Regions from separate parts of the Enterocloster citroniae genome, predicted to be linked through region 4. Evidence: predicted binding sites of a transcription regulator. Region 4 holds the regulator's gene; each other region holds the start of a gene.

Region 1 (5,781 bases), on a different contig from region 4:
CACCTCATCGATCCGGCAGTGTCCGCATTTGCCCACAGCGCAGGACATCTTGCGCTCAAAGGACATCCAGATCTTCTCCTCAGGCACTCCCTGCTTCAGGACCTCAAAGCCGGTAAACTTCATCATTGGCGGCGGCCCCACCACCACTACTGCATAATCCTCCCCCAGATCCTTAAAGGGGATACGGGACACGAATTCAGTTACAAAGCCGGTCTCCCATCCATCCTTGCGGTCTTTGTCAAGGGCATAGATGGTGTCAAAGCGCCTGCTCCACCGCTCCAGGTCGCCCTTAAAGATAATGCCCTCCTCATTCTTAAATCCGCTGATCAGATGCACGCTTTTCACAAGGTCAGGGTTGTCGTAGAACATATTCAGCATGCTCTTAACCGGGGCAAGACCGGTCCCCCCCGTAATCACCACCATGTGCTTTCCCTTAAACTGGTCAATCGGCCAGCCCTTGCCATAGGCTCCGCGCAGGAACAGGATATCCCCTGCCTTTTTCTCAAATATCACATCTGTCACCTTGCCCACGGAACGGATGGTAAAATCCATATAGCCTTCCCCAAAGGAACTCACCGAGATGGGCGCTTCCCCGATCTTGGGTATGGAAAGCTGGAGGAACTGTCCGTGCTCCGGCTTGATGTCTGTCTCTACTCTATATGTATACTCGTGAAGGCTCTCACGCTTAACTTCCAATATCTTACATGCCACAGGCTTTACAATATTTTCCATACTTATCCCCTCTCCTGTCCCATTTCCCCTGCTTTTATCTCCTCAATGGCATCCGCCATTCGGTTTACCGTGGTCACAATGGAGATATACTCCGGACATCGGTCAATGCAGCGGCCGCATCCCACACACATGTGATAGTCCTTAAATCGCGCCTTGTAGTCGTGGAATTTGTGGAGCACCTTATAGCGCATCCTGTCACCGGCCCTGTTTCTAAAGCTCATGCCCCCGGCCATATCCGTAAAGTCTTTTACCTGGCAGGAAGCCGTTGTCCTCTTTCTCTCACCCACATTTGCATTTTCATTATAAATAATATCCGTGGTGGTAAAGCAGGTACAGGTACTGCAAGCAACCGTACAGGCTCCGCATGAAATACATCTCCCGTCATACTGCCTCCACATGGGATGGTCCTTTAGTTTTGTCAGGACTTCCTTGTCCGGGATCTCCGGCACCGTGACCTTGAGTGCATTTTCCTCCACAAATGCAGGGGCAAACTCCTCCTGTTCCATCCCTTCAAAATAAGGGGCAAAGGTCTCATCCTTTACCTGGACCGCCAGGCCGTCCTCACCAAAACAGACTGCCAGGGAATAATCCTCTGACCGGTTGGTGCCCATGCTGACGCAAAAGCAGGTATCCCAGCCCCCGGAGCATTCCATCATAACGATCTTCACCCGCTCCTTCATCCTCTTATAATACATATCCTCAAAGCCGCCGTTGGTAAGATATATCTTTTCCTGGTGGTGCTGGGCGTGGATGTCGCAGGGGCGCATGAATATCAGAAGCTTTTTGGATGAAACCCTGCTCTCAATAAACTCATCCTCGGTAAAATAAAACAGGGACTGAGTAATGGGGCTTAAAACCTCCTTTGCCGGAAAGTCTGATTTCTCCCTGTACTCAATCTCCTCTACACTGTCCACCCGGGCATACCTGATCAAATCCGTGTCTGAATACCTTCCCTTACCCACAAACCGCTTTGGGGCCCAGATCTCATACTCATCCTGAAGCTGCCCAAAAATCCTGTCGGCATCCTTAATTCCAACCTTATATCCCATGAAATGCCTCCTCCTTTACTGGTTATCCTTCTTTATTATTATTTAAGCCATGTTATTATTATAACAAATCAAAAATGGTCTGCCTAATTATATATTGTAATGGTTAAATAACAAATTTTTATCATTAAGGAAGCCTGGCATTGAATCCCCTTCAACACCAGGCTTACATTCCTAAATAGATTCATTTATTCCACTGTCATGATCAAATCACCAGCCTTGATCATTCCAGGTTCCCCTTTGCACACCGCTGTGTGGTTCGTTGAATTTGATACAATAACCGGAGTCACTGTCTCGTATCCTTCTTTCTCGATGGCCTCCTTATCAAACGTAAGCAGCATATCTCCGGTTTTAACACGATCTCCCGCCTTTACATGGGGCTTGAAATATTTTCCCTGCAGTTCTACCGTATCCATCCCCACATGGATCAGAAGTTCTGCACCGTTCTCAGCCACGATCCCTAAAGCATGCCCGGTATCAAACACCGAGGCAACTGTACCATTTACCGGAGCGTATAATTTTCCTTCCCAAGGCCGGACCGCAACCCCTATTCCAAGCATACCGCTGGAAAACACCTGATCATTAACCTGACTTAATGGAATCAGGTCCCCATTTAAGGGACTGGATATACTCAGTTTGTGACTTCCGCTTCCTGAAGATTTCTCCTTCACTCCAGTTTCTTCCTTCGCGCCGCTTTCCTCCGGCACATCCTCAAACCCAAGACGCCACTGGATAGCAAATGTCACAACAAAAGCAATAAAGGCTGCAATCAGGGCATTGATCACATTACGGGAATCAGGTCCCACATACAGTCCAATTGCCGCCAGACCGGCTCCGCCTCCGCCAAAGCGCTGTACTCCGGTTAAACCGGCATACAGGCCTCCAATCCCTCCGCCAATGGTTGTTGCGATCAATGGTTTGCGGAGCCGTAAGTTAACACCAAACAGGGCCGGTTCTGTAATGCCCAGAAGAGCGGTCACACCGCTGGAAACTGATAGCTGGCGCAATTCCCTGTTTTTTGTCTTCACTGCCACGCAAAGTGCCGCCGCTCCCTGGGCAATATTGGATGGAAGGTTACCGGGTCCTATCACTGTCTCATATCCCAGAGCGGAAAGGGAATTGACATAAGCCGGAAGCAGGCTGTAATGCATGCCGGTCATAACCAGAAATGGCATAAAGGCTCCGATCACAGTGGGAAGAATCCACGGTGCTATTTTTTCTACTGACAGCAAGAACGCCACCAGACCGTCACCAATGATGCTTCCCAACGGTCCCAGCACTACCAGACCGATAGGAGCCATGATCAGTATGGTCAGCAGGGGCCTTGCTATAAATTTAATTACAGCAGGAGTAATCTTTTCTACAAATTTTTCCACATATGACAGAACAAATACGATCATGATAATGGGGATTACAGATGAAGAGTATGTCACCATACGCACCGGAATACCCAATACTCGGACAATATCTCCGGTCTCTTTCAGGGCGATCAGATTGGGATGCAGCAGGACCGCGCCCATGAGCATGGCCATCTGCATACTGCACCCGAATTTTTTTGCAGCTGATGCCGCTAAAAACACGGGCAGAAAATAGTAGGATGCATCTGCTATAAAATTTAGAAAATAGTATGTATTGCCTGTTTTGTCAATCAGGCTGAACAGTGTAAGAATGGATAAAAGTGCTTTGACCATACCGGCACCGGCTATGATCGGCATGATTGGTGAAAAAATACCGGCTATGGTGTCCAGCAGCACATTGAGCCCCTTCTTTTTTTCATTTTGGGGTATTCCGTCCTTGGCCTTGTCTGTTCCGCATCCTCCAAGTTTCTGAAGTTCCTGATAAACGACAGGAACCTCCTGCCCAATAATCACCTGAAACTGTCCCCCTTTATTCACAACCCCCATCACTCCCGGGATTTCCCCGACTTTCTTTTCATCGATCCCTTCCGTTGACCGCAGGCTGAATCTCAGCCTGGTAACACAGTGGGTCAGGTTCTTAACATTGTTTTCGCCCCCAACTTCCTGAAGAATCTTTTGCGCCGTAACCTTAGCATCCATCTCAATACCTCCACATTTATCCTGACAATCATTATCCGATCATATCTATATCTTCACCGTTTGTTTCCAGCACCTTTTTATACCAAGCATAGGATTTCTTCTTAATGCGTTTTAAGCTTCCTTTTCCGCTGTCATCCTTATCCACATAGATAAAACCATATCGTTTGCGCATTTCCCCTGTTCCCACTGATATGATATCGATAGGTCCCCAGCATGTATAACCCATTACATCCACACCATCCAACTCTACCGCCTGCTTCAGCGCCTCTATATGGGATGCAAGAAACCGGATCCGATAATCATCCTGAATTGTTCCATCCTCCTCAACACGGTCAACAGCTCCCAACCCGTTCTCCACAACAAAAAGAGGCATCTGATATCGGTCATACAATTCATTAAGGGCGATCCTCAGGCCGATGGGATCAATGGGCCAGTCCCAGGCATTTCGTTCCAGGAATGGATTGGAACGTTCCACCCTGATATCTGATCCGTCCTCGCTGGATGCAACAGAGGAAAAATAGTAGCTGAAAGCAATATAGTCCACGGTCCCCGCCTTCAGGACCGTTTCATCCCCTTCCTCCATATGCAGTTCCACCCCCATGCGCTTTAACTGAGTCCTGCACAGGTTAGTGTAATATCCTCTGCACATCACATCCGTATAATAATAATTAGGTATCATGTGGAACCTCTGTGCCAGTACATCCTCAGGCCGGCATGTCTTGGGATACGTTGTCGGGTACTGCAGCATGCATCCGATTTTAAACTGCGGATCGATCTCATGACCTGCAATCACGGCCCTTGCGCTTGCCAAAAACATGTTGTGGCTGGCAATGACCTTAATCTCATTATGATCTTCTCCTTCCCTATAGCGTATTCCTGCTTGGTGATAGGGTTCTGCCTGATTCATGGTCTCATTGATCTCATTAAATGTTATCCAATATTTTACCTTATCCTTGTAACGCGTAAACACGGTCCTGCAATATCGTTCAAAACACTCAATCATCTTCCGGTTTCTCCAGGAACCATACTTCTGCACCAGATACAGTGGCGTCTCATAGTGGGACAATGTGACAATGGGTTGGATCCCCTTTTCCAAAAGGGTATCAAATACCTTGTCATAAAAAGCAAGTCCAGCCTCATTTGGCTGCATCTCATCTCCCTGCGGAAAAATTCTCGGCCAGTTTATGGACATCCTAAAACAGTTAAACCCCATTCCCGCTAACAGATCAATATCTTCCCGATACCTGTGATAAAAATCAATCCCCTCATGGCTGGGATAATAACATCCCGGTATCACACCATCATGGACCACCCTGGGAACCCCATGACAGGAGCCCTGCTCCACATCCGCTATACTAAGTCCCTTTCCATCTTCAAGAAATGCCCCTTCCAGCTGGTTGGCCGCAGTGGCTCCTCCCCATAGGAAATCTTTTCTCAAGCTCATAATCAAACCTCCTTATGACCCGATTATAAGCAGGAAAACTTTATTTGAAAACAAACAAGGCCGATTATGAAACAGTGTTTTATCTTCGAGCCGCTCCTCTGTGGCTTTGGATGAAACACTGTTTTAACAATCGGCCATCCCCTCACTTACTCCTTCTCCTCCCCTCCCATGATAATGGAATTGGTGGATTTACGGAAACGTTCCAAAAGGCTGGTGCGCTCCAGCTTTCTCTGATAATTTCCATTGTAATCCTGCTGGAAATAGGCTGCATAGAGAATATCCAGCAGCAGACTGACTGACAGATGTGTACTAAAATCCCCAAGATTCTGGAACAGACTTTCCTTGGTGGATATGGTTAATTTGCAAGCAGCATACTTTGTAAGGGAATTTTCACCAAAGGAGGTGAGGGCGATCACAGGAACCGATCTTTTTTTACATTCCATAGCCACACGAAGTGTCTTTCCTGTCTCACCGGAATAAGAAATAATAATAGCCACATCTT
Region 2 (5,781 bases), on a different contig from region 4:
AGCTTGGAGTAATAGAGCTGTTCGCCGATGGAGCCTTCCGGGATACCGATCACCTCCGCGGCCACGCCGGATTTCCAGCTCATGCCAAGGGCGGTCCTGCATCCGCTGATCAGGTAAGGAAGAAGACCGGGAATGTAGATATACCGCACCTGCTTGTACAGGGGCATGGAAAAGACCCTGGCCATCTCCAGCAGCTTCCGGTCCGTGTGTTCCAGGCCTGAGAGTGTACTCACATAGATCATGGGTACTACCACCAGAAAGGAAGTGAACACGGACAGGTTATGGGAGCCGATCCAGATCAGAGCAAGAATGACAAAGGAGGCCACAGGCACGGATTTGATTAACAGCATGATGGGCTCCAGCAGTTCCTTTACCAGGCCGGACACATAGGCCAGGCTTCCCAGAAGGATCCCCAGGACAAATGCGCCCAGGAATCCGATGCTGATCCTGGCAAAGGAATTAAAGATGGAGGCCCAGAAAGAGCTGTCCCGGACAAGCTCCATAAGGGCCAGGATCATGTCCATGGGTCCTACAAATATGATGTTATTGTGTATCAGCATATTGGCGGCCTGCCATACTGCAATCCAGAACAGCCATATGAGATATTTTCTTAATCGGGTATTCTGCTTCATGAACCGTGTCTCCGGAATGCCGAATTATGGCATGTAATAAAAGTCATCTCCTGGCAGCTGTCCACCAATGGACTTGGGATCCTGTTCCATCAGGGTGGATAAATAGCCGCTTAGGGCATCTTTCATCTCCTGACCGGTGAGGCACACAATGTTGCAATAGGGAAGGGCCTTCTGGGCAATGGGGGCCTTTTCAACAATGCCCTGTGCCGCGATCAGTTCAGCGGCCTCCTCTACATGCTCTGTGGCAAAGAGGGCAGACTGGGCATGCTCCTCCAGGAATTCAGCTACAGGCGCCTGGTTCTCCCTGAGAAAATCGCTGCGAACCAGAGTGACGCCGGTGACCAGCATGCTGCCGGTATCCTTGTTTAGCAGGTTCCACTGCTCTGTCAGGTCCAGAACTGTCTTTAGATCCGGGTTCTGGATGCAGGCCGCAGTGGCAAATGGCTGCGGAAGGACGCCGATGGCGCTTGAATCTTCTTTCAGGAGAGATGCCACCTCAGTGGCCTCGGACTTGAACTGAAGGTCCACATCAGAGGTTGAAAGTCCATTTCCCTTTAACAGGTAATTCATTACATACTCGGGGGTGGTGCCCTTTCCTGTCATGTAAATGCTCCTGCCCTTTAAGTCGGCCATGGAGGTGATGGAATCATCGGATGCCACCACGTACAGCACGCCCAGGGTATTGATGTCCAGGACCGTTACATTTCCCTGGGTCTTGTTGTAAAGGACGCTTGCCACATTGGCCGGGACCAGGGCAATGTCCAGGTCTCCGTTTGCAATCTTGCCCACCAGTTCATCCGCCTTGCCGGCCATGGTAAACTCGTAGACATTGGCAGTTTCTCCCTTGGAGGCCTTGTCCATCAGGGATACCAGACCCATGGAGGTCGGTCCCTTCAGGGAGCCCACACGGACGCCGGCCTGGCAGGTGAGCTCCGGATCCTCCTGGCCGGATGCGCTCTCGGCCGTGGATCCTTCTTCGGCTGCGGCTGATTCCTCGGCAGACTGGGAGGAAATCTCCGTGGAGGCCGGGGCCTCCGTCTGCGCCTGGCCGGCTGTTGCGGAAGGGGATGAACCGGAGGCGCCGCTGCATCCTCCAAGGGCCAGAGATGCACCCATAACGGCTGTGATCAGTAACAAAATCGACTTTTTCATAATACATTCGCTCCTCTCATAAATATCCTTTACTATAGCACAACAAGCCCTTGTTTTCTATAAAATATTTGAGAAATATTATTGATATAAATATCACAATATGAGATAATGGAGGCATGGTTTGGGGTGAGCCCATAATACACGCAGATAGTGGAGGAATAAGGATGAAAGTAACGATTTGTATTGGAAGTGCCTGTCATTTAAAGGGGTCCCGTGAGATTATCGCCAAGCTTCAGAAACTGGTGGATGAGAACGGACTGTCCGACAAGGTAGACTTAAACGGTGCGTTTTGCACAGGCAATTGTGACCATGGGGTATGCGTGACGGTGGAAGGCGAGCTGTATTCCCTGAGACCGGAAGACACAGAAGAATTCTTTGAAAATGAGATTAAGGGGAGACTTTGATTATGGGCATGGAAATCATAGATTTCAAAGCCACAAAGTGCAAACACTGCTATAAGTGTGTCCGTTATTGCGAAGTTAAAGCCATCCAGGTCAAGGACGAACGGGCGGTGATCATGTCGGACAAATGTATCCTTTGCGGACATTGTCTGAAGATCTGTCCCCAGTCAGCCAAAACGCTGCGAAGCGATCTGGATATGGTGAAGGGATTTATAAGGGAAGGCATGCGGGTAGTGGTGTCCATTGCACCGGCTTACATGGGACTTTTAAAATATAAGACGATCGGCCAGGTGAGGGGGGCGCTTATGCGCCTTGGCTTTGAGGATGTAAGGGAGACTTCAGAGGGGGCCGCATTCGTGACAGCGGAATACGCAAAGCTTTTGAAAGAGCACAGGATGGACAATATCATAACCACCTGCTGCCCAAGCGTCAATGACCTGATCGAGATATATTATCCTCAGCTTGTGCCTTACATGGCTCCCGTGGTATCGCCCATGATCGCCCATGGCAAGCTTCTGAAGGAGGAGCTGGGCCGGAATGTGAAGGTGGTGTTCCTGGGACCGTGTATTGCAAAGAAAAAAGAATCCAGGGATCCAAGGCATGACACCTATATCGATGCGGTGCTTAATTTCAATGATATCAACAAGTGGCTGGAGGAAGAGGACATAGTCATTGAGGATTGTGAGGACCAGCCCTTTACAGCATTTGACCCAAGGGTCAACCGCCTTTATCCCGTGACCAACGGCGTGGTGAACTCCGTATTGGCCACCGAGGAGGAGAGCGATGGCTACAGGAAATTTTATGTCCATGGAGTGGCCAACTGTATTGATCTGTGCAAGAGCATGTCCCGGGGTGAGATCAAGGGCTGTTTTATTGAGATGAATATGTGCTCCGGCGGCTGTATCAAGGGGCCGACTGTGAATGATGAATTTATTTCCAGATTCAAGGTAAAGCTGGATATGGAGGAGACCATAGGCAGGGAGCCGGCAGAGGCCAGCCGGATGCAGCCTGTGTGGGAGAACGTAAACTTTGGCAAGCGGTTTGAGGACCACGCGCCAAAGGATCCGCAGCCTACCGAAGACCAGATACGTGAGATCCTGCGCATGACCAACAAGTTAAAACCCGAGGACGAACTGAACTGCGGCGCCTGCGGTTATCCTACCTGCAGGGAGAAGGCGATCGCCGTATTCCAGCACAAGGCAGAGGTGAGCATGTGTATTCCATTCATGCATGAGAAGGCGGAGTCCATGTCCAACCTGGTAATGGAGACCTCCCCTAACATTGTGCTGATCGTGGGGGATGATATGCGCATTCTGGAATATTCGGATGTGGGGGAGAAGTATTTTGGAAAGACCAGGTCTGAGGCACTGCAGATGTACCTGTACGAACTCATTGACCCAGTGAATTTCCAGTGGGTATTTGACACACACCAGAACATTCACGGCAAGAGGGTGAATTATCCTGAGTACAAGCTGTCCACCCTTCAGAATATTGTATACATAGAGAAGGAAAATGCAGTTCTGGCCACCTTTATCGACATTACAAGGGAGGAAGAACTGGCTCAGGAAGAGTACGAGAAAAAGCTGGAGACCATTGACCTGGCTCAGAAGATCATCCACAAGCAGATGATGGTGGCCCAGGAGATCGCCGGACTTTTAGGCGAGACAACGGCTGAGACAAAGACCACCCTGACCAAGCTGTGCCATTCCCTGTTGGAGGATGGGGCGGATGCAGGATATGCAGGGGGTGAGGAGGACCGGGATATCCCCAATGTGCAGCTGGGAAGCGGCGCAGTGCCTTTGAGCGGGGTCATGACACCCGGAAACCTGGGAGGCGGTGCAGGCGCGGGAAGTACCAGCCCAGGCAGTGCAACATCCGGGACAATGTCCGGTACAACATCCGGGACACCGTCCGGGACGCCTGCAGCAGCTGATGCCCGAAATGCCTCTGAAGCCGGAGTCAGCAGCGGGGCGGCACCTAAGGAGAAAGCCTCCAAAGGGTATGTCCATATAGGAAGCGCTGCTCCCGCAGGCAAAAAGACGGGGTATGTCCATCTGAGCAGTTCTGATTTGAAAAAACCAGGCGGCAGCGGAGGTAGATAATGGGAATTACAGTGGATGTTGCTTATAAAAGCCTGAATAAATACACCGAGATCCTCTGCGGGGACAAGGTGGAACTGCTGCAGACCGCGGATTCCAACATCATGATTCTGGCTGACGGCATGGGAAGCGGCGTCAAGGCCAATATCCTTTCCACCCTGACGTCCAAGATACTGGGAACCATGTTCTTAAACGGCGCTACCCTGGAAGAGTGCGTGGACACCATCAGTGAGACACTGCCCATCTGCCAGGTGCGGCAGGTGGCATATTCCACCTTCAGCATCCTGCAGGTATACCACAACGGCGATGCTTATCTGGTGGAGTATGACAATCCGGGATGTATTTTCATACGTGACGGCAAGCTCATGAAGATTCCTAAGAATGTCCGCGTCATCCAGGGCAAGGAGATCAATGAGTACAGGTTTAAGGTCCAAAAGGGAGATGCTCTGATCCTTATGAGCGATGGTACTATCCATGCGGGAGTGGGAGAGCTTCTAAACTTTGGATGGCTGTGGCAGGACATTGCGGACTATGCGGTGCGCCAGTATGCCATGACCGTGTCAGCCATGCGTCTGGCCGCATCCATCAGCAGGGCCTGTGATGAGCTTTATCAGTTCAGGCCGGGGGATGATACCACGGTTGCATGCATGCGGATCATTGACAGCAAGCCGGTGCACCTTATGACCGGACCTGCCCGCAACCCGGAGGATGATGTACGCATGGTCCATGAATTCCTGGATGATCCCAATGCCAAGACCATTGTGTGCGGCGGGACCAGCGCCACGATTGTGTCCAGGGTATTGGGGAAAAAGCTGGATGTTTCCCTGGATTATGTGGATCCGGAGATCCCGCCTATTGCCTATATGGACGGCGTGGACCTGGTGACAGAGGGTGTACTGACCCTGAACAGGGTGTTGCAGCTGCTGCGCAGGTATGTGAAGAATGAAACCGTGTCCGAGGAATTCTTCCAGGAGCTGGATAAGCCCAACGGCGGTTCCATGGTAGCCAAAGTGCTGATCGAGGACTGTACGGAAGTGCATTTATATGTTGGAAAAGCGATCAACAGCGCCTATCAGAACCCGGGCCTTCCCTTTGATCTGGGTATCCGCCAGAACCTTGTGGAACAGCTGGGACGTGTGATCGAAGAGATGGGTAAAAAAGTAGTCGTTACATATTATTAACTTTGTATCTCATTAAATACTTGCTTTTTCCGCATAAATATAGTAGATTTTCAGTTGTTGATATATTATTAACAATCATGGATGGAATGGATATAGAGGTGTATTTCACTGCACTTAGAGAACCAGATACGGTCTCTAAGTGCTCATAACGAGCCACTCCACTAGGTTCGTTTAGGACCTCACCAAGTGGAGATGACATGTATCGCACGTAAGAAACCCAAATACGGTCTCTAAGTGCTCATAACGAGGAGGAAAAGAGAATGGTAACCAATGATGCAACGATCCTGCGCTTGAAGCATGATGTTCTGTACGAAGT
Region 3 (5,781 bases), on a different contig from region 4:
CTCCCACGACTGTGCAAAGGGAATCGGCCTGGTGGCTGCCAACGGTGGAAAGATTGCTGATTTTGAAGGCGTTGATAAATCCTCCAACCCCATGGTTCCTCTTATGGCGGTCAACACCACTGCGGGAACCGCATCAGAGATTACCAGGTTCTGTATTATCACGGATACCTCACGCAAGGTGAAGATGGCCATTGTGGACTGGAGGGTTACACCACAAATCGCCATCAATGACCCGGAGCTTATGAAAGGTATGCCGCCGGCTCTGACTGCCTCCACGGGAATGGATGCATTGACCCACGCCATTGAGGCATATGTGTCCACGGACGCCAACCCTCTGACAGATGCTGCAGCCATTATGTCCATCAAGATGATCGCCCATTACCTTCCCAAGGCGGTGGCCAATGGAAATTACATGAAGGCCAGGGATAAGATGGCGTATGCCCAGTACCTGGCGGGCATTGCATTTAACAATGCGTCATTGGGTTATGTCCATGCCATGGCTCATCAGCTGGGCGGCTTTTATAATCTGCCCCACGGTGTCTGCAACGCCATTCTTCTGCCCTATGTTGAGAGCTATAACCTGATCGGCAACATGAACCGCTTCAGGGATGTGGCCCAGGCAATGGGTGTTCAGGTGGAGGGGATTTCCGTTACATGTGCGGCGGAAAAGGCCATTGAAGCCATTAAGAAGCTGAGCAGGCAGCTGGAGATCCCATCGGATCTAAAGCAGCTGGGAGTAAGGGAAGAGGACTTTGGCATCATGGCGGATAACGCTAAAAAGGACGTATGCCAGCTGACCAATCCAAGGACTGCAACCAGGGAACAGGTCATTGAAATTTACCGCCAGGCCTACGTTGGGGAATAGGCTCTGTCAGGGCGTGCCGGAGGAAGACCATCAGGCGCGCCCTGGTGTTAAGGCAATGTTAACAATAAAAGTTTGTTAAATAAAAGATTTTTGTTGACTATTACCTGTCCCATGATATATCATAGTGGCCAGAGGGGTAACACAACCGTATTAATCTTCCGGCAAGGAAGGTTTTTCTGGAAACATGGTGTTTTAGGGCGGTTTTAGGCTGGCTTTAAGATACATGTTTTTTTTGTGCCCAAAAAGCCCGCCTGAATACTGTACCAAGTGTTGAGAGGAGAATTTATTATGCATAATGTAGGGCTGCAGGAGAGATACCAGCTGTTGATCGGGGGCCAGTGGAAGGATGCTTCCGACAAAAAAACATTTAAGACCATCTGCCCGGCGGACGGAAGTGTCCTGGCAGAGTGCGCGGAAGCTACCAGGGAGGATGTGGATGAGGCAGTAAAGGCGGCCTGGAAGGCGTTTGAATCCTGGAAGCATGTAACGGTCAATGAGAGGGCTGTGATCCTAAACAAGATTGCGGATATCATTGACGCGAACCAGGAACACCTGGCAATGGTTGAATCGCTGGATAACGGAAAGCCCATCAGGGAGACCATGGCTGTGGATATCCCTATGTCCGCCCAGCATTTCCGGTATTTTGCCGGCTGCATCATGGCAGATGAGGGCAGCGCCAACATGCTTGGGGAGAGCACCTTAAGCCTGATCCTCAGGGAACCCATCGGTGTGGTGGGACAGATCGTGCCGTGGAACTTCCCGTTTCTTATGGCGGCCTGGAAACTGGCTCCCGTGCTTGCATGCGGGTGCTGTACCGTGTTTAAGTCATCCAGCGCCACGCCCTTAAGCGTCCTGGAGTTTGCAAAACTGATCCAGGATGTGCTGCCCGCAGGCGTGTTTAATGTGATCACCGGTTCAGGGTCCAAGTCCGGCCAGTATATGCTGGAGCACAAGGGCTTTAGAAAGCTGGCATTTACAGGCTCCACGGAAGTGGGCAGGAACGTTGCCCTGGCAGCTGCCCAGAGGCTGATCCCCTCCACACTGGAATTAGGGGGAAAGTCGGCTAATATTTTCTTTGAGGACTGCAATTGGGAAATGGCAATGGACGGCCTGCAGATGGGAATCCTCTTTAACCAGGGCCAGGTCTGCTGCGCGGGTTCCAGGGTCTTTGTCCAGGAAAGCATATATGACCGGTTTGTGGAAGAGGCTGTAAAGCGCTTTGACCAGGTCAAGGTAGGTCTTCCATGGGAAGCGGATACCCAGATGGGAAGCCAGATCAGCAAGGCCCAGATGGAAAAGATCCTTAAGTACATAGAAGTGGGAGAATCAGAAGGAGCCAGCGTGCTCTGCGGAGGACAGCATCTAAAGACTGAGGGATTGGAAAACGGCTGCTTCCTCAAACCAACCCTTCTTGGAAATGTCACAAACCATATGAGGGTGGCTCAGGAAGAAATCTTCGGACCTGTTGCCTGCATCCTGAAATTCCGGACAGAGGATGAAGTGGTCCAAATGGCCAATGACAGTGAATACGGCCTTGGAGGGGCTGTATGGACCAGGGATATCAACAGGGCCCTGCGGGTATCCAGGGCAATCGAGACAGGGCGTATGTGGGTAAATACCTATAATGCCATCCCGGAGGGGGCGCCCTTTGGAGGATATAAGGCATCAGGCATTGGACGCGAAACCCACAAGGTGATGCTGGAGCACTATACCCAGATGAAAAATATTATGATCAACCTCAGTGAGGCGCCCACAGGATTTTATCCTGTAAAATAAAATGCAATAGAAGTATTTTTTATGTGGATTCTTTATATAGAAGGGGAACAGTTTTGGATTGGGAAGATCCGGGGCTGTTTCTCTTTTTTCTTGCCGTTTTTTTGATTTAATTTTAACGATACATAGAGTGATATATAGGATGATCCGGTGTGAAATAATTAAAAGTCAAAAATATTTAAAATATATATTGACATAATTTTAACGAAGGTTTATAATGCAAACAGTGAGATTGTTAATTAATTATCAATAGTGAAAATTACCTAGACCTAACAGGCAGGTACAGCCTAAGTGTACCACAAACACAAGGAAAAATGGAGGAAAAGGAAATGGCAAAAAAAATCGATCAGGTTGTTCCGGAAATCATCGACAGCGTGGACGGACTGAACGCAAAAATGAACGCTATGCGTGAAGCGCAGAAAGTTTTTTCTACCTATACACAGGAGCAGGTAGATAAGATCTTCTTTGCAGCAGCAAGCGCGGCAGACAAGATGCGTCTTCCTCTGGCCAAGATGGCAGTTGCAGAGACTGGCATGGGCATTGTGGAAGACAAGGTTATTAAGAACAACTACGCGGCAGAGTACATTTACAACGCTTATAAGGATACCAAGACAGTTGGTGTGATCGAGGAAGATAAGGAGTACGGGATCAAGAAGATCGCTGAGCCGATCGGTCTGATTGCAGCAGTTATCCCCACGACCAACCCCACATCCACCGCTATTTTTAAAACCCTGATCGCTCTTAAGACACGTAACGCGATCATTATTTCCCCACATCCCCGCGCAAAGGGATGCACCATTGCGGCAGCTAAGGTGGTTCTGGACGCAGCAGTCAAGGCCGGTGCGCCGGAGGGTATTATTGGATGGATCGATGTGCCTTCACTGGAACTGACCAACGAGGTTATGAGGGATGCTGACCTGATCCTGGCAACAGGAGGACCTGGAATGGTTAAGGCCGCTTACTCCTCAGGAAAACCTGCATTGGGCGTTGGCGCAGGCAATACACCAGTTATCATTGATGACACGGCTGATATCAGGATGGCGGTTAACTCCATTATCCACTCCAAGACATTTGACAATGGTATGATCTGTGCTTCCGAGCAGTCTGTAACTGTTCTGGAGTCCATCTATAATGATGTAAGAAACGAATTTGAATACAGAGGCTGCTATTTCTTAAAGCCGGGTGAGATCGAGAAGGTCCGCAAGACCATTCTTGTAAACGGCGCCCTCAATGCCAAGATCGTTGGACAGAAGGCAGCAACCATTGCCAAGCTGGCAGGAGTGGAGGTACCGGAAGATACCAAGATCCTCATCGGTGAGGTTGAGTCCGTGGATATCAGCGAGGAGTTTGCTCATGAGAAGCTGTCTCCTGTACTGGCTATGTACAAGGCAAAGACATTTGACGAGGCGCTGGATAAGGCAGAGCGTCTGGTAGCAGACGGCGGATACGGTCATACCGCTTCCCTGTACGTGAATGTGAACGAGGAAGAGAAGATCATGAAGCATGCTTCAAGGATGAAGACCTGCCGTATTGTCATCAACACTCCATCTTCCCACGGCGGCATCGGTGACCTGTACAACTTTAAGCTGGCTCCTTCCTTAACACTGGGCTGCGGCTCCTGGGGCGGAAACTCCGTATCTGAGAACGTTGGGGTAAAGCATTTACTGAATATAAAGACCGTTGCTGAAAGGAGAGAGAACATGCTGTGGTTCCGTGCGCCTGAGAAGGTATACTTTAAGAAGGGCTGTCTGCCTGTGGCATTAAATGAGCTTAAGGATGTAATGGGCAAGAAGAGGGCATTTATCGTAACAGACTCCTTCCTGTATAAGAATGGATATACGCATGTGATTACAGACCGTCTTAATGAGATGGGACTTACCTATACTGTATTCTCCGATGTACAGCCGGATCCGACCCTGGCCAATGCACAGGCCGGCGCAAAGCTTATGAGAGACTTTGAGCCTGATGTGATCATCGCAATGGGCGGCGGTTCCGCAATGGATGCTGCCAAGATCATGTGGGTTCTGTATGAGCATCCGGAAGTGGACTTCATGGACATGGCAATGCGTTTCATCGATATCAGGAAACGTGTATATACATTCCCGAAAATGGGCGAGAAAGCATATTTTATCGCTGTTCCGACTTCCTCCGGTACTGGTTCCGAGGTTACACCATTTGCCGTTATCACAGATCAGGAGACAGGTATCAAGTATCCGCTGGCAGACTATGCACTTCTGCCAAACATGGCAATTGTGGATACGGATAATATGATGAGCCAGCCAAGAGGACTGACAAGCGCATCCGGCGTGGACGTTCTGGTGCACTCACTGGAGGCATACGCTTCCGTTATGGCTACTGATTACACGGACGGCCTTGCCCTGAAAGCAATGAAGAACGTGTTTGATTACCTGCCCACTGCTTACAATGAACCAACTAATGTAGAGGCCCGTCAGAAGATGGCCGATGCCTCCTGTATGGCTGGTATGGCATTTGCCAACGCGTTCCTGGGCGTATGCCACTCCATGGCACATAAGCTGGGCGCATTCCACCACCTGCCACACGGCGTTGCAAACGCACTGCTCCTTTCCCTGGTAGTGGATTTTAACGCTGCTGAGAATCCACGCAAGATGGGTACTTTCTCACAGTACCAGTATCCACATACCCAGGCAAGATATGCAGAGTGTGCAAGATTCTGCGGAATCCAGGCCAAGGATGATGCGGAAGCAGTTAAGAAGCTGATCCTTAAGATTGAGGAACTTAAGAAGACGGTCGGGATCAAGGCCTGCATCAAAGATTACGGCATTGACGAGAAGGACTTCTTAGACAGGCTGGATGACATGGTAGAACAGGCATTTGATGACCAGTGTACCGGCGCCAACCCAAGATATCCTCTGATGAGCGAGATCAAAGAAATGTATCTGAAAGCATACTACGGTAAATAATTCGTACCCATTGTGGGTAATACCTTTATCCTTTGTGTTTGGAGCAGGCCGCCTGTCATTTGACAGGCGGCCTGTTCGCACGCATCTTGGCTCTATTTCTCTTTGGTGTTCAGGGTGATCCCCTCAAAGAATGAATCATAATTTACTTTAAATATTTCCTTCATTGCGGCAAGCTCGGATACACGGATATTATAAGTCCCA
Region 4 (5,781 bases):
GAAGGGTAGAGCCCGTAGATGGAAATCCCGGCCCGCACCATGTCCAGTCCGTTGGATTCCAGGGATTCCACAATCCCGGCGCTGTTGGAGCAATGGCGGATGGGGATGGTCACATCCCTGGCCGAGAGCATGTCCACAAAATCCGTATATGCCCTGTATTGGGCGGTGTATGCGGTCTTATCCAGCTCATCCGCCTTTGCAAAGTGGGTGAACATCCCTTCGATACAGACTCCTCCCAGCCTGCTCATCCTGTACACCATGTCCGCGGACCTTTCATCGGGCTTCATGCCGATCCGGTTCATCCCCGTATCCACTGCCAGATGGATATTGGCCTTTTTTCCCATCTTCACCGCGGTGTCGGAAAGCTTCCTCACCTCCTCGTACCGGAACATAGCCGGACGGATATCATAGTGGACCAGTTCCTCAAAACGGCTCTCATGGGTCACACCCAGTATCAGGATCATTTTCCGGATCCCATGACGGCGCAGTATAATGCCCTCATCAATGGATGCCACCGCATATCCCTCCACATACGGGTCAATGGTCCTGGCCACGGGTACTGCCCCATGGCCGTATCCGTCCGTCTTGACCACACCCATCATGGCAGTGGACGGAGGCAGGTTATCCCTCATGGCCTTCATGTTGGCTGTCACTGCATCCAGGTTTATGGCCGCATATACTCTGCTGTATGGTTTCATTTTCAATGCCTCCTGTTATTCATGCGCCACGGACTTCATGGCTGCTCCGATACAATCTGCCAGATCGGAAGCCAGAAGGCTGTGCTGTCCTATTTTCCCTGCTGCCTGCTCACCCGCACGCCCATGGAGATACACCCCCATAAGCGCGGCCTGTTCCTCCTCCATCCCAATGGCGGCCAGTCCGGCGATGATTCCGGTAAGCACATCACCGGAACCGGCTTTTGCCATGGCGCTGTTGCCGCTGGAATTCACATAGAGGGTGCCGTCCTTTCCCGCCACCACGGTGGCCGCATCCTTGAGCACACAGGTGATCCCGTAACGTCCCGCGTATTCCAGGGCGGCTCCTGTGAGGTTTTCTTTGACGGCATCTATACTCTCACCGATGAGGCGGGCCATCTCTCCCAAGTGGGGGGTGATGATGATATTTTCCGTAAAATAAGTGGTGAGATATGGATGTCCTGCAATGGCATTAAGGCCGTCCGCGTCAATAATGACCGGCACAAAGGCACTGGTCAGTATATCTTCCACCAGATACTCCACATAAGGTTCGCTTCCCAGCCCGGGCCCCAGCACCACCACATCAGCCCAGTTCATCTGTTCCTCTATCATCTTCTTAAACTCTTCCCTTCCCTGGATCAGCTGGTCCGAGGTGTAGGTGGCAATGATGGCTTCCGGCAGCCGTTCCTGAAGGATCTGGCGGTTTTCCTCCACTGTGAGCAGTTTCACAAGCCCCGCACCGGTGCGGTAAGCTGCCAGGGCGCTTAAATACGCTGCACCGCACATGTTTTTGGACCCTGCTGCGATCAGGACCTTCCCAAACGTCCCCTTGTTGGAATAGGCCGGGCGGTCCGGAATCAGACACAGGTCGCTGCTTTCATAAGTAAGCCCATACCCGTACCCCTCCTCCTGATCCCTCACGGCATCCAGGGCGCTTTCCGGAAAACCGATGTCGCAGACCCTGACGGTTCCCGCATAGGCACGGCCCGGATAGAGGGCGGTTCCCATCTTCTCCCATCCAAAGGTCACTGTCACATCCGCCTTCAGTGCCATCCCCATGACCTGGCCTGTGTCTCCATGGATCCCGGAGGGAATATCCACCGCCACTGTATGGGCGGCATGCCGGGCCTCCAGCATTTCCATACACTGCCTGTATTCCCCCTCAATGGGGCGGCTCAGTCCAACGCCGAATACCGCATCGATCAAAACAACGCAGTCCTCTCCCGCCGCTTCCTGCCACGGCCTCATCTGCATTCCCAGGTTCCGGGCAATGGCGGACTGGGCCAGAAATTCCGCAGTCCCACGGTCCGGATCCCCCACCACAAACAGGCTGGTTTTATATCCCTTCAGGTGCAGCATCCTGGCAGCCGCCACACCGTCCGCCCCATTGTTGCCCGTGCCGCACACGGCCCAGATCACATCCGCTTTCCCGGCAGTCTCCTCAACCGCCCGGGCCACCCACATGGCCGCCCGTTCCATCAGCACCATGGAGGGCACTCCAATGGTGTTGATCGTATAGGCGTCAATCGCCTTCATCTGTTTTGCCGTTACCAAAGTTCTCATCCCCGCTTACCTCCTCGCTATGAGCACTTAGAGACCGTATTGGGGTCTCCCGGAAATCAAAAACCGGCAAGCAAAAAGGTACTCTCCTTTGCTTGCCGGCTGTTTCTTACTTTGACGTTTTCCCTTCGATTTCCGCCTGATCGTTCATACTGCAAACCCTGTATGACAAACGCATCAGACTTTCGGACAGGTGTACATTCTCCACCACCACATCGTCCGGAACCACCAGATCAGTATGGGCAAAGTTCCAGATAGCTTTAATGCCGGCCTTTACCAGACGGTCTGCGATCTCAGACGCCTTTGTCTTTGGAATGGTCAGGGCTGCGATCTGAATTTCGTTCTCCTTGATAAAAAACTCCAGATCATCCACAGACCGGATCTCAATTCCGCGGATCACAAGACCAATGAGCTTTGGATTGATATCAAACATACCCTTGATAACAAATCCACGTCTCTCAAAATTCGTATAGTTGGCAATAGCCTGGCCCAGGTTTCCGGCACCGATAATAATCAGGTTGTGCTGCTGGTCAATTCCCAGAATCTTTGCTATCTCAGCATACAGGTACTTTACATTATATCCGTATCCCTGCTGTCCGAATCCTCCGAAATTATTAAGATCCTGGCGGATCTGTGATGCCGTCACCTTCATCCTGGCACTCAGCTCATTGGAAGATATGCGCTCCACACCCTCTTCAATCAGCTCTCCCAAATAGCGGTAATAGCGGGGCAATCTTGAAATTACCGCCTTCGATATCTCTTTGCGTTCCATCGTGTTCCACCTTCCCCTTACGCGTTTCTCTGATACATCAAAATGATCCAGATAACAGTATCTAAATCATACCTAATGGTTCTATTATAAACAAGCGTCAAAAAAATGTCAAACACGTTTAAGTATGTTCTTGAAAAAAATATCCTCTTATATTATACTGATGAGTGCAAAATAAAGAATTTTTGACAATAAAAAGCCTAAAAACCTCACAACATACAGCGAAACATTTTCGCATACAGGCGCCCCCAACCCAGGCGCTGAGTGTCTGGCACAAAGGAGTTACCCATGATTTTATCATGCAGCAATATAACCAAATCATTTGGAGAAAAACATATTTTAAAGCAGGTATCCTTCCACCTGGAGGAACATGAAAAGGCCGCCATTGTGGGCATCAACGGCGCGGGCAAATCCACCCTGCTTAAGATCATCATCGGAGAACTGTCCGCAGACCAGGGCGTGGCAGCCCTTGGCAAAGGCACCTCCATCGGCTATCTGGCGCAGCATCAGGATCTGGACAGCGAAAGCACCATCTATGACGCACTCTTAGAGGTAAAGCGCCCCATCATCCAGATGGAGGAACGGATCCGCAGCCTGGAGCTGGAGATGAAATCCGCCACCGGCGATGTACTGGAGTCCATGCTGTCCGAATACAGCCGCCTGAACCACTCCTTTGAGCTGGCCAACGGCTATGCTTACAGGAGTGAGATTACCGGTGTATTAAAGGGCCTTGGATTTGAGGAGGAGGAATTCACCAAACACATCAACACCCTTTCCGGAGGGCAGAAAACCCGCGTTTCCCTGGGCAAGCTGCTTCTCACCAAGCCGGATATCCTGCTTTTGGATGAGCCTACCAACCACCTGGATATGGAATCCATCGCCTGGCTGGAGACATACCTTAAAAGCTACAGCGGCAGCGTCATTATCGTGGCCCATGACCGGTATTTCCTGGACCGGGTCGTCACAAAGATCGTGGAGCTGGACAATGGAACAGCGACCGTATTCTCAGGCAACTACTCTGCCTACAGCGATAAAAAAGCCATGCTTCGGGATGCCAGAATCCGGGCATACTTAAATCAGCAGCAGGAGATCAAACACCAGGAAGAGGTGATCACAAAGCTCAAATCCTTTAACCGGGAGAAATCCATCCGCCGGGCTGAAAGCCGGGAAAAAATGCTGGAAAAGATAGAGAGGTTGGAAAAGCCGGTGGATATTGATGATTCCATGGATATCCGCCTGGAACCGGATGTGGTCAGCGGCAATGATGTTCTGTCCGTCACTGACCTGAGCAAATCCTTTGGCAGCCAGACCTTATTTTCCAATGTGGATTTTGAGATAAAACGCGGGGAGCGGGTTGCCATTATCGGCAATAACGGTACGGGCAAGACCACCCTTTTAAAGATTATCAACGGCCTCCTGGACGCTGACAGCGGTGAGATCCGCCTGGGCTCCAAAGTCCATGTGGGTTACTATGACCAGGAACACCAGGTCCTTCACATGGAAAAGACGCTGTTTGAGGAAATACAGGACACCTATCCCAACATGAACAATACACAGATCCGCAACACCCTGGCCTCCTTCCTCTTTACCGGAGATGATGTGTTTAAGCTGATCAAAGACTTAAGCGGCGGCGAACGGGGGCGCGTATCCCTTGCAAAGCTGATGCTCTCCGATGCCAATTTCCTTTTACTGGATGAGCCTACCAACCATCTGGACATCACCTCCAAGGAGATACTGGAGAGCGCCCTGTGCCGGTATACAGGAACCGTGCTCTATGTGTCCCATGACAGGTATTTTATCAACCGGACGGCCACCAGAATCCTGGATCTGACCAGCCGGTCCCTGATCAATTACATTGGAAATTACGATTATTACCTGGAGAAAAAAGAGGATGTGGAAGCTGCATTTGCTGCAAGGAACCCATCCCCTGCCTCACCTTCAAAGGAAGGTCCGGAAGCGGCACCTTTTGCCGGCTCCCCTGCCAGCGATGTGAAAATGGACTGGAAAGCCCAGAAGGAGGAACAGGCCAGGATCCGCAAACGCCAGAATGAGCTTAAGAAAACAGAGGATTCCATCCATGCCCTGGAAACCAGGGACAGCGAGATTGACGGTCTTCTGGCCCAGGAGGAGGTTTATACCGATGTGGCCAGGCTGATGGAGCTGAACAGGGAAAAGGAGGAGATCGCATCCCGGCTGGAGGAATTGTACCAGCGCTGGGAAGAACTGGCAGAGGATTAAAAACACGGACGGCTCACCGCCAAAAGAGGCGGGAGCCTTGATCGGAAGGAAAGGCGAAGGGAGTCATATTATGAAATTAAAACGGATGTTTGCTTTGGCCGGAGTGGTGCTTTTAGGGGGACTGTTTGTGCTTGCCATTGTCCTGGCAGTGACAGGCGCCCCCAAAAACCACCTGATGGCAGTAATTTTTTCCATGGTGTTCATACCCATCATCATGTTTTCCATGGGACTGATGACACGGGTCTTAAAACCCTCCGATCCTCCGGAACCATTGGATGGACCAGACGGGGAGCCAAAGCAGGAGGAAGACCTTACAATTGAGTAGGAGGCGGTGATTGACCGCCGTCCTCTCACACCACCGTGCGTCAGACTGTCTAACGATAAGGTTTTCAGTCTAGATGTACGATGCTTTTCCTTTTGTTTTTTTGTATTCCGCATATAAAGCACTATAATTAAGTACAGTGTATAAATCCCTGCGCTGGCTTCGGCTCCTTTGGGGCTTCCAGAAAACAGCCAGTT

What was found. Region 4 encodes Rex, which represses fermentation and respiration genes when NADH is low (regulators of the CRP and FNR family bind a similar motif). Its sites were predicted from a motif close to ATTGTTAANTANTTAACAAT; they were not measured.
Region 1: a site for Rex is predicted at 1,830-1,849, ahead of asrA (anaerobic sulfite reductase subunit AsrA). Genes of this name have one in related genera too.
Region 2: a site for Rex is predicted at 1,865-1,884, ahead of ABID13_RS28090 ((2Fe-2S) ferredoxin domain-containing protein). Genes of this name have one in related genera too.
Region 3: a site for Rex is predicted at 2,870-2,889, ahead of adhE (bifunctional acetaldehyde-CoA/alcohol dehydrogenase). Genes of this name have one in related genera too.

What each region holds. Positions count from the first base shown of each region.
Region 1 covers NZ_JBEPLZ010000001.1:189,315-195,095, forward strand. The annotation lists gene asrB (anaerobic sulfite reductase subunit AsrB) at 1-732, opposite strand, end outside; gene asrA (anaerobic sulfite reductase subunit AsrA) at 735-1,781, opposite strand; gene ABID13_RS00880 (beta-glucoside-specific PTS transporter subunit IIABC) at 1,967-3,835, opposite strand; gene ABID13_RS00885 (6-phospho-beta-glucosidase) at 3,867-5,279, opposite strand; gene ABID13_RS00890 (MurR/RpiR family transcriptional regulator) at 5,426-5,781, opposite strand, start outside.
Region 2 covers NZ_JBEPLZ010000051.1:2,539-8,319, reverse strand. The annotation lists gene ABID13_RS28100 (ABC transporter permease) at 1-632, opposite strand, end outside; gene ABID13_RS28095 (ABC transporter substrate-binding protein) at 657-1,784, opposite strand; gene ABID13_RS28090 ((2Fe-2S) ferredoxin domain-containing protein) at 1,949-2,188, shown strand; gene ABID13_RS28085 ([Fe-Fe] hydrogenase large subunit C-terminal domain-containing protein) at 2,191-4,287, shown strand; gene ABID13_RS28080 (SpoIIE family protein phosphatase) at 4,287-5,465, shown strand; gene ABID13_RS28075 (4Fe-4S dicluster domain-containing protein) at 5,726-5,781, shown strand, end outside.
Region 3 covers NZ_JBEPLZ010000035.1:20,766-26,546, forward strand. The annotation lists gene ABID13_RS26245 (iron-containing alcohol dehydrogenase) at 1-865, shown strand, start outside; gene ABID13_RS26250 (aldehyde dehydrogenase family protein) at 1,154-2,641, shown strand; gene adhE (bifunctional acetaldehyde-CoA/alcohol dehydrogenase) at 2,968-5,580, shown strand; gene ABID13_RS26260 (helix-turn-helix domain-containing protein) at 5,673-5,781, opposite strand, start outside.
Region 4 covers NZ_JBEPLZ010000049.1:5,333-11,113, reverse strand. The annotation lists gene alr (alanine racemase) at 1-698, opposite strand, end outside; gene ABID13_RS27975 (NAD(P)H-hydrate dehydratase) at 714-2,258, opposite strand; gene ABID13_RS27970 (redox-sensing transcriptional repressor Rex) at 2,365-3,027, opposite strand; gene ABID13_RS27965 (ABC-F family ATP-binding cassette domain-containing protein) at 3,313-5,262, shown strand; gene ABID13_RS27960 (hypothetical protein) at 5,333-5,587, shown strand; partial or broken gene ABID13_RS27955 (IS66 family transposase) at 5,722-5,781, opposite strand, start outside.